Regions from separate parts of the Nocardia sp. CA-290969 genome, predicted to be linked through region 2. Evidence: riboswitches for the same ligand, from Rfam matches in the RefSeq annotation. Region 2 holds a riboswitch; each other region holds the start of a gene.

What was found. A riboswitch is a leader RNA that binds a small molecule or an ion and turns the genes downstream of it on or off. The one in region 2 is predicted to bind cobalamin.
Region 1: linked by a shared signal. The riboswitch ahead of metE (5-methyltetrahydropteroyltriglutamate--homocysteine S-methyltransferase) and the one ahead of ACQEVO_RS07930 (ABC transporter substrate-binding protein) in region 2 are both predicted to bind cobalamin.
Region 3: linked by a shared signal. The riboswitch ahead of ACQEVO_RS28565 (CbtB domain-containing protein) and the one ahead of ACQEVO_RS07930 (ABC transporter substrate-binding protein) in region 2 are both predicted to bind cobalamin.

The regions. Positions count from the first base shown of each region.
Region 1 covers NZ_JBNJNJ010000001.1:3,507,075-3,511,135, reverse strand. Annotated here, with positions in the region: gene ACQEVO_RS15845 (hypothetical protein) at 1-973, opposite strand, end outside; cobalamin riboswitch at 1,717-1,937, shown strand; gene metE (5-methyltetrahydropteroyltriglutamate--homocysteine S-methyltransferase) at 2,073-4,061, shown strand, end outside.
Region 2 covers NZ_JBNJNJ010000001.1:1,682,433-1,686,493, reverse strand. Annotated here, with positions in the region: gene ACQEVO_RS07935 (class I SAM-dependent methyltransferase) at 1-647, opposite strand, end outside; gene ACQEVO_RS07930 (ABC transporter substrate-binding protein) at 644-2,173, opposite strand; cobalamin riboswitch at 2,280-2,419, opposite strand; gene ACQEVO_RS07925 (glycosyltransferase family 9 protein) at 2,673-3,650, shown strand; gene ACQEVO_RS07920 (ArsR/SmtB family transcription factor) at 3,662-3,979, opposite strand.
Region 3 covers NZ_JBNJNJ010000001.1:6,271,485-6,275,545, reverse strand. Annotated here, with positions in the region: gene ACQEVO_RS28580 (SRPBCC family protein) at 4-459, shown strand; gene ACQEVO_RS28575 (OsmC family peroxiredoxin) at 516-959, shown strand; gene ACQEVO_RS28570 (CbtA family protein) at 1,013-1,801, opposite strand; gene ACQEVO_RS28565 (CbtB domain-containing protein) at 1,792-1,986, opposite strand; cobalamin riboswitch at 2,023-2,168, opposite strand; gene mhuD (mycobilin-forming heme oxygenase MhuD) at 2,242-2,553, opposite strand; gene ACQEVO_RS28555 (alpha/beta fold hydrolase) at 2,596-3,360, shown strand; gene ACQEVO_RS28550 (hypothetical protein) at 3,441-3,713, shown strand; gene ACQEVO_RS28545 (A/G-specific adenine glycosylase) at 3,715-4,061, opposite strand, start outside.

The sequences.
Region 1 (4,061 bases), 1.8 Mb from region 2:
GCATCTCATGCTCGAACTTTTCGATAGTCAGGTCGCTGTTTCCATCGTAGAAGTTCCTGTCGTGATGATCGTATTCCACCCCAATTAGTCCATGCTCGGAGTTGTCGGCCATCCAGCGAGCAAGGGCGGATTCGCCGGAAAAAGCGAAAATAGATCCCTCCCGTCCCGGAAGATGGAATCCGCCACCGATTCCGTGGGCGCAGAACAAGACCGTAACATAAGTTCCCGCATCACTCACTATTTCCATCAGCACAACGCCCGCAGCCTCGAAGAACACCTCATTCCAATCATCCCCGAAGAAGAAGGAGAAATCCGCCTGATCCAGGTCGTATTTCTCCGATACGCGCGCCGACCACAGTTCGCGCGAGGCGCGAACTCGCTCGTCATGACTCACCGGGGGGTCGATAATAATGGATTCTATCTCGGCAAGGATCGCACCCCAGTGCTCATCGATAACAGCCCGAAGCGATTTCCAGCGCTCGTCGGACCAGGCTGCGATGGGGGCAGTCGAAACCTGCTCGAATTCGAGGACGATGCCCGAATCCAGAAGTGCCGGGGCAGATTCGAGGCCGAAGATCCTGTGCAGCATACGAACGAATTGCACAGCTGTAGCGATCCGGTTGGGCGCGTGCTTCCTGGCTACTGCATCCGGTATTGTTGCCAGATCCAGGTAGCGATCCGGGAAAGACCGTTGAAACTTGCTCTCCAAAGATTCATGGACCGGGACCAACTCGCTGAGTTCCGATGCAGAAAGACCGTCGATTACCTCCCCTGCGGAGCGTGGAATCAAGTCGTAGTGGCCGCTGCTGTTCAGGAAAGCCACGAGATGAGTAATGTCGGTGAAGCTGCACAGCTTTCCGTCACGTCTGAGAAACATCGATCGGCTTTTTCCGCTGTCTCGCCAAGACAGAAGAACGATAATGCGATTCTTCGTGGCAAGCTCGAGCATGAAGAGGGAGGCGTTGGCGGTCATGGGCGCAAGGCTAATGCGATTCAGAGATCATCGCGAAACGGACTTCCCTCCCCTGGTTGGTTCACATTGTCGCCGCTGCCGGGTGCGGACGACCGAAGTGCACGCCGACGCTGCCCTACACAACCTTCTCACCCGTGAGCCAGACGGTAACCTCTGTCCTGTACCGATCCAGATGCACCACGGTGAGGTCACCCCGCCTGACCTGACAGTGGGATTCGCTGCACCCGTCACCACTGACAGACCCGCCTCGTCTCGTGACGGGGCGAAACCCCGACCCCGGCATCCGTGGAACGACCCAAACCACAGCGGGCACGGCAACTCGACGTCGACCACGGTCTGCGTCCAGGTAACCATCAGCGGAGTCGGTGGAGTTGCGTGCTGCTCGCCGCAGGATTCGAGAGTTGGAAACCGAGTTGGCGGTCATCCGCCACGCTGCGAAGTTCCTCGGGGAGGACACTTCCGGCCCAAAAGACGGTTCTACCCGGTGATCGACAGCCGAGGCGGGCGCGGCGCAGTGGGGTCGACGGGTCTCGTCGACGCGGCGCATGTGAAGATGACTCAGGCCACGCTGGCCCGCGGTGCCCGGATCGACGGCTCGTAGCCGAACTGACCGGCGGGTGTAGGAAGGGCCCACCCGTTCGCAAAGACCTCGATTCCGGATCCTTTCTGAGGTCGGCTATATTTGTGAGTGCAGCTGGTTCGCTGGAGGCGGAGTCGAGGAGCCCCTGATCCGTCCGATGGTGTCGAAGCTCGGTGGTGTTCGCATCGTCGAGTGAGAGGGAACCCGGTGGGAATCCGGGACTGTCCCGCAGCGGTGAGTGGGAACGGCAGCCGTCATCCGCACTGGGCGCCTGCCTGGGAAGCGACGGTCGGTAGGACCAGCTCCGGGCCTCGAGCGCCGGGGCCGACCTGTTCGAGGTCGATGCCCATGAGTCCGAAGACCTGCCCGTTGTACCGGATACGCCGTATCCGGTGGTCGTCGCCTCGTGGATCGGGCGTACGCTGAGTGGACTCGGGCACGGGAACGATGCTTCATGGGCTCCATCAGCGTGCGCTCTGTATGGGTGGCGGTCGTTGCTGCCGACCATGGAGTTCATTGATGTCGAACCCGCACACTATTTTTTCCGCAACCGTGCTGGGGCTACCGCGTATCGGCCCCAACCGGGAGCTCAAACGCGCTACCGAGTCCTACTGGGCCGGGCGCCTCGATGCCAAGGGCTTGCACGCTGTCGCGGCGGGCCTGCGCACCACGCAACTGACCGCGGCGCGTGACGCCGGGCTGGATTCGGTGCCGGTGGGCACGTTCTCCTACTACGACCAGATGCTCGACACCGCCGTGCTGCTCGGGGCGCTGCCCGAGCGGGTGTCGGGGATCGCCGACGAACTGGATCGCTACTTCGCGGCCGCTCGTGGCAACGCCGAGGTGACGCCGCTGGAGATGACCAAGTGGTTCGATACCAACTACCACTACCTGGTGCCCGAACTCGCCGCGGACACCGTGTTCTCCCTGCATCCGGAGAAGCCGCTGGCCGAGCTGCGCGAAGCGCTGGCGCAGGGCGTGCCGGCCCGCCCGGTCGTTATCGGCCCGATCACCTTCCTGAAGCTGGCCAAGTCGGTGGACGGCAGCGACCTGCTAGAGCGGCTGCCCGACCTGCTTCCCCTCTACGAGCAGCTGCTCGGCCTGCTCGCCGAGGCCGGTGCGCAATGGGTGCAGATCGATGAGCCGTCGCTGGTGACCGATCTGACCGAGGCCGAGCTGGCGGCCGTGCGTTCCACCTACCGGCAGCTGTCGCAGGTGCCGGCGCGCCCGGCCATTCTGGTGGCCGCTTACTTCGGCCGGTTGGGGGTGGCGCTGCCGGTGCTTGCGGAGACCGGCATCGAGGGTATCGCCGTTGACCTCGTGGCCGGTGGCGATTCGGACGTGGCGGTGGCGCAGTCGATCACGGACAAGCTGATCGTGGCGGGTGTCGTCGACGGTCACAACATCTGGCGGGTCGACCCCGATCACGCGCTGTCACAGCTGACCGGGCTGCGCGACGCCGGGGTGCCGGTGGCCGTGTCGAGCTCGTGCTCGCTGCTGCACGTGCCCTACAGCCTCGCGCCCGAGACCGAGCTGGACGAACGGCTACGAAACTGGCTGGCGTTCGGCGAGGAGAAGATCGCCGAAATCCGGGTGCTGGCCACCGCACTCGCCGCGGGCGAGGAGGCGGTCGCGGAGGCTCTCGAGATCGCTCGCACGGCCGTGGCCGCTCGCTTGGCCGATCCGCGGCTGCGGGTCGAGTCGGTGCGTGCGCGCCTGGCCGGACTGGACGCTGACGCTGTGCGCCGTACCCCGGCCGACGAACGTCGCGTGCTGCAGCAGCAGCGGCTGAACCTGCCGCTGCTGCCGACCACCACCATCGGCTCCTACCCGCAGACGAGCCGCATCCGCGTGGCCCGCGCCCAGCTGCGCCGAGGCGAGATCGACCAGGCCGAATACGATACGCGGATGCGTGCCGAGATCGCCGAGGTCATCGCGCTGCAGGAGGAGATCGGTCTCGACGTGCTGGTGCACGGTGAGCCGGAGCGCAACGATATGGTGCAGTACTTCGCCGAGCAGCTCGACGGCTTCGCTGCGACGATCAACGGCTGGGTACAGTCCTACGGCACTCGGTGTGTGCGGCCGCCGATCGTCTACGGCGATGTGGTCCGTCCGCGGGTCATGACCGTCGAATGGATCACCTACGCGCAGTCGCTGACCAGCAGGCCGGTCAAGGGCATGCTGACCGGTCCGGTCACCATCCTGGCGTGGTCGTTCATTCGTGACGACCAGCCGCCCGCTGACACCGCCCGCCAGATCGCGTTGGCGATCCGGGACGAGACGGTGGACCTCGAGGCGGCCGGAATCGGCATCATCCAGGTAGACGAGCCCGCGTTGCGCGAGCTGCTGCCGCTGCGCAAGGCCGACCAGGCCGCCTACCTGGACTGGGCGGTCGAGGCGTTCCGGCTCGCGACCTCCGGCGTCGCCGATACCACCCAGATCCACACCCACCTGTGCTACTCGGAGTTCGGTGAGGTCATCGGTGCCATCGCGGGTCTGGATGCCGAC
Region 2 (4,061 bases):
ACCGTGTGCTCGAACCCACCGTCGCGCAGGCGCACCAGGCCGGCGAGTTCGGGCGCGCTTTCCACGGCCGCCCACCAGGCCTGCCAGTCCTCCGCCGCCGCGGTGCCGAGCCGGCGGGCCCGCCGGGCGGTCAGGGCCCGGCCCACCGCGTCCAGCCGCGGACCGTCCGGTCCCTCGTAGAGGTGATCGCCGTTGACGAACACCCCGCCGGACGCCAGGGCGCCGGCGCAGGCGCGGATGAGGTCGCGTAGCGGTTCCCGGTTCATCCAGTGCAGGGCGGTGGTGCTGACGAAGGCGTCCGGGGCACGTTCCAGCCCCAGCGCCGCAAACCAGCCGGGCTCACGCAGATCGGCGAATACCGTGCGGAAACGTGGCGAACCGTGCGCGGCGCCGGCGAGGGCCAGCAGGAGCGGATCGGCATCGACACCGACCACCGTGGCGCCGGGCGGCCGGGCCAGCAGCCGTTCGGACAGGGTGCCCGGGCCCACGCCCAGGTCGACGATCAGCGGGTCGGGCCGGCCGAGCAATTCGATCAGCACATCACCGATCACCTCGAACCGTGATTCGCGATCGGGCATATAGCGTTCCTGCTGGCGGTCCCAGCGTTCGAGCCAATAGCGGGCCAGCGCCGGATCGAGCGCCGTCATCGGATGCTCACCCCGTCGAAGCGCGCCCAATCGTGGGAGTTCGGCACGGCCGCCGGAAGCCCGGCGAACCGATCCCCGCCCGCACTGTTCCAGTTCGTGGTACCGAAGAAGATGAACCCGCCCCGGTCGTGCAGTATCTCGTGCATCGTGCGGTAGATCGCGGTGCGGCCCTGCGCGCTGCGGGTGGCCTGGGCCTTGGCATAGAGACCGTCGAATTCGGGATCGGACCATTTCGTGCGGTTCTGCGGTGCCCCGCTCAGCAGCCGCGAAGCGAAGTGGTTGGGTATCGGCAACGGTCCCGACTGCCCCATCGTCAGCTGGCCGGTGTCCAGCGCATCGGTGTAGTAGCTGTCCTTGGAACCCAGCACCACGTTCACGCGTACCCCGCACGCCGCGGCCTGATCGGCGAAAAGGCGGGCCGCTTCGACGAATCCGTAGGCCACCGGCGCGGTGAACAAGTCGAAGGACAGATCGCGTACGCCCGCCCGGCGCAGCAGCCGGGCGGCCTCGTCGGGGTCGTAGTCGTGCTGCGGGAGGTCGGCGTAGTACTGGTAGCCCTTGCCGAACACATCATCGGCGATCTCGCCCTGCCCTTCGAGGGCGACCTTCAGCAGTTCGGCCCGATCGACCATCCGCATCACCGCGCGCCGGACATCCGGCTTGTCGAACGGTGGGCGGTCGGTTTTCATGGCGAAGAAGTAGATACCGCTGTTCGGCGTGGCGACCAGCCTGATTCCCGGCCTGTCCCGGAGGGTGCGCGCCGCGGACGGGGTGAGGTTGTCGGCATAGTCGATCTCCCCGCTCTGGACCGCGTTCACCCGCGCGTCGGCCTCCGCACTGAGTATCCGTAGCTCACCGATAGCGGGAGCACCGTCCCAGTAGTGCTCGTTGCGGGTGGCGGTGAACTGCCGGCCGGGATCGAAGGATTCGAAGACGAACGGCCCGGTGCCCACCGGGCGGCCGAAATCGGCGGCACCGTCCTGCACGATCTTGGTGCCGTAGACCGACAGCGCGATCAGGAACTCGAAGGACGGTTCCTTCAAGGCGATCTCGACCGTCCGATCGTCGACCGCCCGGCATCCGGAGAGGTCCACCCGGTCCAGTGACGAAGCCGCGATGAACGGCCGCCGGCGCGCCGGCCCCAGCACCCTGGACAGGGTATAGAGCACATCCCGGCTGGTGAATTTCTTACCGTCGTGCCATACGGCGTCGCGCAGCGCGATCCGCCACCGGGTGCCGTCGGCATTCGGTTCGCCGGATTCCGCCAGCCGCGGAATCGGCGCCATCGCCGAATCGACCTCGAACAACCCGTCGTAGATCGCCTTCATCCGGGCCTCGTCGATGAACAGGGTGTTCGCGCCGGGGTCTATCCCCTCCCCCGCACCCGAACCCTGGAAGGCGGCGGTGAAAGTATCCGAGCCCGCGGCCGATCCGCCGCTACCGCACCCGACGGCCAGCGCACCCGCGGCGACGGCACTGCCGAGGAGAAACGAGCGGCGATTCAACTCCGGCGGTGCACCACGCATATCCGACTCCCGTCGCGTCAGGCAGTTCACGCGACACAGACATGCGAAACCGGCCCGCGCGGCGGCGGCCGGTTCGGCGCATCGATCAATACCCACGTGATCATGACCGTTCAGTCCTTCATCCGCAGGTATCTGGCTTCGGCTCGCGGACGAACCTCACAGTTGCGGGACAGCCCCGGACTTGCACCGGTCTTCCCTGCGGACCTTGCCGACATTACCGAAGCGGCGGCCGCGCAACCACATCGGCGCCCGAAGTGGCGCGCACCATACTGCCGCCCGATCGTGCGGCGCGCGGGAACCGGACCGGGGACGTAACGCCACCGCGAGTGAGCCCGTCCGGCGGCTACCGCCCGGCATGTGATCCAGGACGCGATCGGCCGACGTTTGCCCACCGGTGCCACGGGTAGTCCAGCTAAGGAATGCTCTCGTCGTGAGCCGGCCCTCGGGGTGGTGCGGGGAGGGGGCGGCACAACGGGCAACAGGTGGCTAGGAGAGTCGGGTGTCGGTAGTTCTCGTGCTTCAGGCACGCGGTCTCGGTGAGCTGCTCACCGCTGTTCCGGCGTTGCGTGCCCTGCGACGGGCCCGGCGCAGCGATCATCTCGTCCTCGCCACCCCGCACCGGCTGCGTCCGATCGTCGAGTTGATCGCGTTGGTGGACGAGATGGTGCCGATCGCCGATCCGCAGGGGTTGCGCTGGGACGGACCGGCGCCGAAGCTCGCGATCAATCTGCACGGGGCCGAGACCACACCGATCGTGGAACTCACCAAAACCGGTGCCGAGCGGATCCTCACCTACCGCAATCCGGCGTTCCCGGAGATCCCCGGCCCGGAGTGGCACGAGCAGCGGCATCCGATCGACCGCTGGTGCCATCTGCTGGAATTCGACGGTATCGGTGCCGACCGCCGCAACCTGGGCCTCGTCCCCCCGGTGGCGACCACCAGCCACCGCGACTGCGTGGTCGTGCACGTCGGTGCGGGCGCCGCCGCGCGGCGCTGGCCGGCCGACCGGTTCGCGGCCGTGATCCGGCATCTGCTGGTGCTGGGGTACGAGGTGGTGCTCACCGGCGACGAATGCGACCGCGAACGCGCCCACGGTATCGCGGCCCGCGCGGGCCTGGCGGGGCACCGGGTGCTGGCCGGGAAGCAGAATCTGATCGAACTGGCCGCGACCGTGGCCGAGGCCTCGGTGGTGCTGTGCGGCGATACCGGTGTCGCCCATCTGGCGACCGCGTTCGGTACCCGCACGGTGCAACTGTTCGGCCCCACCTCCCCCGCCGAGAGCGGACCTCCCGGACACCTGCTCGCCCGGCACGAGGTGTTGTGGGCGGGCCGCACGGGCGACCGTGAGGGCTCGTCCCCCGACCCCGGTCTCCTGCAGATCGGCGTCACCGAGGTGGTCGCGGCCCTCGACCGGCAGCTCGGGAAGCGGCGCGCCGAGGCCGGGGTCGCCGGCGCCGCGTACCGCCGCGTGGGCTGACCGCTGCGGACTCAGACCCGGCCGCGGGCTTCATTGAGTGCGGCGGCGTAGGCGGCCAGGGCGCTCGGCCAGAACTGTTCGAGGTAGTCGCGGGCGTCGCCCAGGCCGCGCGGGTCCAGCGAATAGAGCCGGCGGTTGCCGACGGGACGCACCATCACCAGGCGCGCTTCGCGCAGTACGCGCAGATGCTGCGAGACGGCCGAACTGCTGATCCCCACCTGTTTCGCCAACTCACCCACCGAGCGCGGCCCCGAGGGCAACGCTTCGAATATCGCCCGCCGGGTGGGGTCGGCCAGGGCGATCAGCGGCGCAACTCTGTTAGCGACCACTCATAAAGTGTCTCCATTGCGCACACTCGCGGTCAATCACGGCCGAATGTCACATTTGTGCAGCTCGACGCGGGATATTTCC
Region 3 (4,061 bases), 4.6 Mb from region 2:
GTGATGGTCGACCAGCAAGTGCGTTCACCGGACCTGTCAGCGCGGCCGTACGAGCTGACAGTGGAGCGAGTGATGAAAGCCTCGCCCGAACTGCTGTACCTCGCGTGGACCCAGGGATTCGATATCTGGTTCGCGGAGCCCGCAACCGTACGGATGCGCCCGGAGGTGAACGAGCCGTTCTACTTCGAAACCCGGCACGAGGGGAGCATGCACCCGCACTACGGGCGATTCCTGCGGCTCGAACCCGGCCGGCTCGTCGAAATGACCTGGGTGACGGGAGCGGCGGGCACCGCGGGCGCGGAAACCGTGGTCCGGGTGGAACTCGTGAAACAACCCCGCGGTATCCGGTTACGGCTGCGGCACAGCGGATTTGCCGACGAGGCCGCTCGTGACCGGTACCGCGCGACCTGGCCGAAGGCGCTGGCCCGCCTCGATGAGCGAACCTCTGCGGCCGGTTGAATGGTGCGAGTAGGTTCGACACCGGACCCGAACGAATCGTCTTCGAAAGGATTGTGATGCCCACACGTACCGCGCGCACCGCATGGACCGGTGGTCTGCAGGACGGCTCCGGCCAGGTCGAACTGGTCAGCTCGGGGGTCGGCAAGTACGAGGTGTCCTTCCCCAAACGGTCCGCCGACGAGGCCGGCGGCACCACCAGCCCGGAGGAACTGATCGCGGGCGCGCACGCGTCCTGCTATGCGATGGCGCTGTCGAACGAGATCGCCCAGGCCGGCGGCACCCCGGAGAGCCTCGATGTCTCGGCGGCTGTCACCCTCGGCCCCGACCCGGCCGGCGGGTTCCGCATCAGCCGTATCGCACTGACCGTCCGCGGCCGGGTATCGGGCCTGGACAACGCCGGTTTCACCACGGCGGCCGCCGCGGCCAAATCGGGTTGCCCGGTGAGCAAGGCACTGGCCGGAGTGGACGAGATCACCTTGGACGCGGCACTCGAGTCCTGACCGGTTCCCGGGCTCCCTCGTCTGCGGGGAGCCCGGGATCGCGGACTCCCGGATCACCCGGCTGCAGCAGCGGCTTCCGTTACCGGCGTGCTGCGGCGGGTGCTCCATTCGGTGAGTGCGCCGAAGGCGAGACCGATGCTCACCCACAGCGTGGTCGACACCGCCAGCGATGCCGTCCGGAATTCCCACAACAGGGTGGCCGGGAAATCCGCGCCGACCTCGTTCACCCCGGGCAGCAGAACATATCCGAGCGTGACGATCAGGGCGAAGGCGGCGACGGCCGCGACGAGCCGGACTGTTTCGAGCTGTGCCCGCAGCAGGTTCCAGACATAGCCGGCGGCCGCCAAGGCGATCAGTCCGAGGACGACAGCGGCCACCCACAGCAGCGTGCGTTCGTTGATCGTTTCCGGGTCACCGACGGCCGGGGGGTTGGCCGGGTATTTGAAGAACGGGACGAGCACCACCGCGAGCCATCCGCCGAGGCCGAGCCCCAGCACCAGTCGCGGTCCCGGTAGGGCGGTGTGGCGGCGGGCGTAGTGCGCCGCCGTCGCGACGAGGGCGCCGAAGGCCATCCCCGCCAAGGCGTTCGCCAGGAACTGACCGAACTTCTGCCACGGCCGGCTCACCACGGCCTCGTCCGGATCGTGACTGTGCCCGGCGTCTTCGCCGTGACTGTGCCCGCCGCCGTGCTCGTGCGTCGCCGCTGCCTCCTCGATGGCGATGGCCGCGTCCACCTTGGGTTCACCGACGAAATTCCCGACGACACCCGCCAGCAGACCGGCGATCAGGCCGGCGAGCAGACCACGGAGCAGCAGCGCACCGAAGGATCCGCTCAATGGCATGGCACGCCCAGCAGATGCCGTCCGTCGTGCATCAGCTCGTGCAGGAACATCCCGCTGCGGGATATCGCGCCCTGATCGAAACCGACCAGGTAGAGCGTGAGCAACGCCAGTAGAACGACACCGACTGTGATGAGCACGGTCGCCAGCGTTTCGCCGGCCCGGCTCGGGGTGTGCACGATGGCCATGATGGTCCTCCTCATCCGGAAGGTCGCGTCCGGTCGCGAGTTCTGCGCTTCGGTGCCGGTGTCTGGCTCTGCCCACTGCCGAGACAGTGCGCAATACAGTGGCGCGACCGCTCCGGGTTCCCACCGGATTACCGCATCACCTCCGCGTACTCCGGAACTGTGACACCGCCCGCGGTGGTCGTCAATATGCCCCGGAAAAAGCGCAGGTCACGCCACCGCACAGTAAAGGTGGCGTGACCCGCATCGAAAGGATCGTCAGGCGTTCTTGCCGGCCACGTCCAGCACGACCTCGAACTCCAGCAGCGAGGCGCCCGTGGCCACCGGCTTGTTCTGCTGCCCGGCATGCGCCTCCTTGGCCGGCCCGTCCCGCCACGCCGCGAAGGACTCCTCGGAATCCCACTGGGTGACGACGAAGTACCGGTTCTCCCCGGCAGTCGGCCGCAGCAACTGGAAGCCGAGGAACCCGGGGGAGTTCTCGACGGCATGCGCGCGGTGGGCGAACCGCTTCTCCAATTCGGGACCCGCGCCCTCGGGAATCTCGATCGCATTGATTTTCACAACAGCCATAGGACGAGCTTAGTGAAACGTGTGCCGAATACACTCGACCCGATGTTGCACGACGAAGGCGGGTCCGGGGTCCCGATACTGCTGCTGCACGGTCTGATGGGCAGCGCCCGGACCTGGGCCGATCAGATCGCGTGGTTACGCGGCTACGGCCATGTGTACACCTTCGACGCGGCCGGGCACGGCCGTCCGGCCCCGGCCGAACTCACCACCGACGCATTCGTCGCCGATCTTGCCGCCGCCACCGCGACGATCCCCGAGCCGATGGTCGTCATCGGACATTCGATGGGTGGCCTGCACGGGTGGGTTTTCGCCGCCGGGTACCCGAAGCGGGTACGGGCGCTGGTGGTCGAGGATATGGCGGCCGACTTCACCGGCCGCACCGCCGCACACTGGGCGGCCATGATCGAAGCCTGGCCGCAGCCCTTCGCCGACGAGGCCGCGATGCTGGAGTTCTTCGGTCCGGTCGCCGGTCGCTACTTCCTGCATTCGTTCGAGCGGAGCCGTGACGGCTATCGCCTGCACGGGGAGGTGGCCACGTTTCGCGATATCTCCGAGGAATGGGGTACGCGCGCGTTCTGGTCGCAATGGCAGCAGGTGCGCGTCCCCAGCCTTTTGATCGAGGGCGAACACACCATCACCCCACCCGGGCAGATGCGCCGCATGGCCGAGCTGCATCCGGCCGCCGAACATATCGTGATCCCCGAGGCGGGCCATCTGGTCCACGACGACCAGCCCGCCCGCTACCGCACCGCAGTCGAACGGTTCCTCGGCCGGGTACTCACCGCCGAAGCAACCCCGAACCGCTGATCGTCGGCATTCGCCTGCGACAGCCTGCCCCAGGTGTGCTCGTCTAGGCGGAGCAGCAGCGCCGCCACGGCCGGGAATGGATGGCACCGCCGCCGGGCCCCGAGGACGCCAGCAGCCGGGCCGAGGAAGTGCTGGACCGGGTGAACGGCCTGATCGGCCGCCCGGGCAAGGCCGCCGACGCCGAGCCCGAACCCGCCGAGGCGCCGGCCGATGTGGTCGACGCCGAGGTGGTGGAGCCGGCTCCCCAGCCCGCTCCGGTGCCGGCGAACCCGCGCCGGACCAGGCCCACCCACCGGGCTCGCGGAGAGCCCGCGCACCCCGCTCACCGAATCCGAGGTGCAGGCGCGCGGTAACTCAGCCCTCGCCGGCCAGGGCGAAGCGCCCGTCCACTGTTTGCTCGATCAGGCCGTCCACCAGGAGCGAATCCAGGGCGCGGTCGCGCTGGCCGGGGTCGCGGGTCCAGGCCAAGTCCAAGCGGATGCGATCCACCGGCTCCGTCGCCGCGCGCAGTACATCCAGCAAACGGCCGCGCGCCTGGCGGTCGGTGCCCTCGTATTTCTGGGTCCGGCGCGTGGACTCCTGTACCGGGCGGCCCGCCGTGACCCAGGCGCAGCGGGGGAGCGGGCAGCGGGTGCAGTCGGGGGTGCGGGCGGTGCACACCGTCGCCCCGAGTTCCATCAGGGCCGCGGAGAACACCGCCG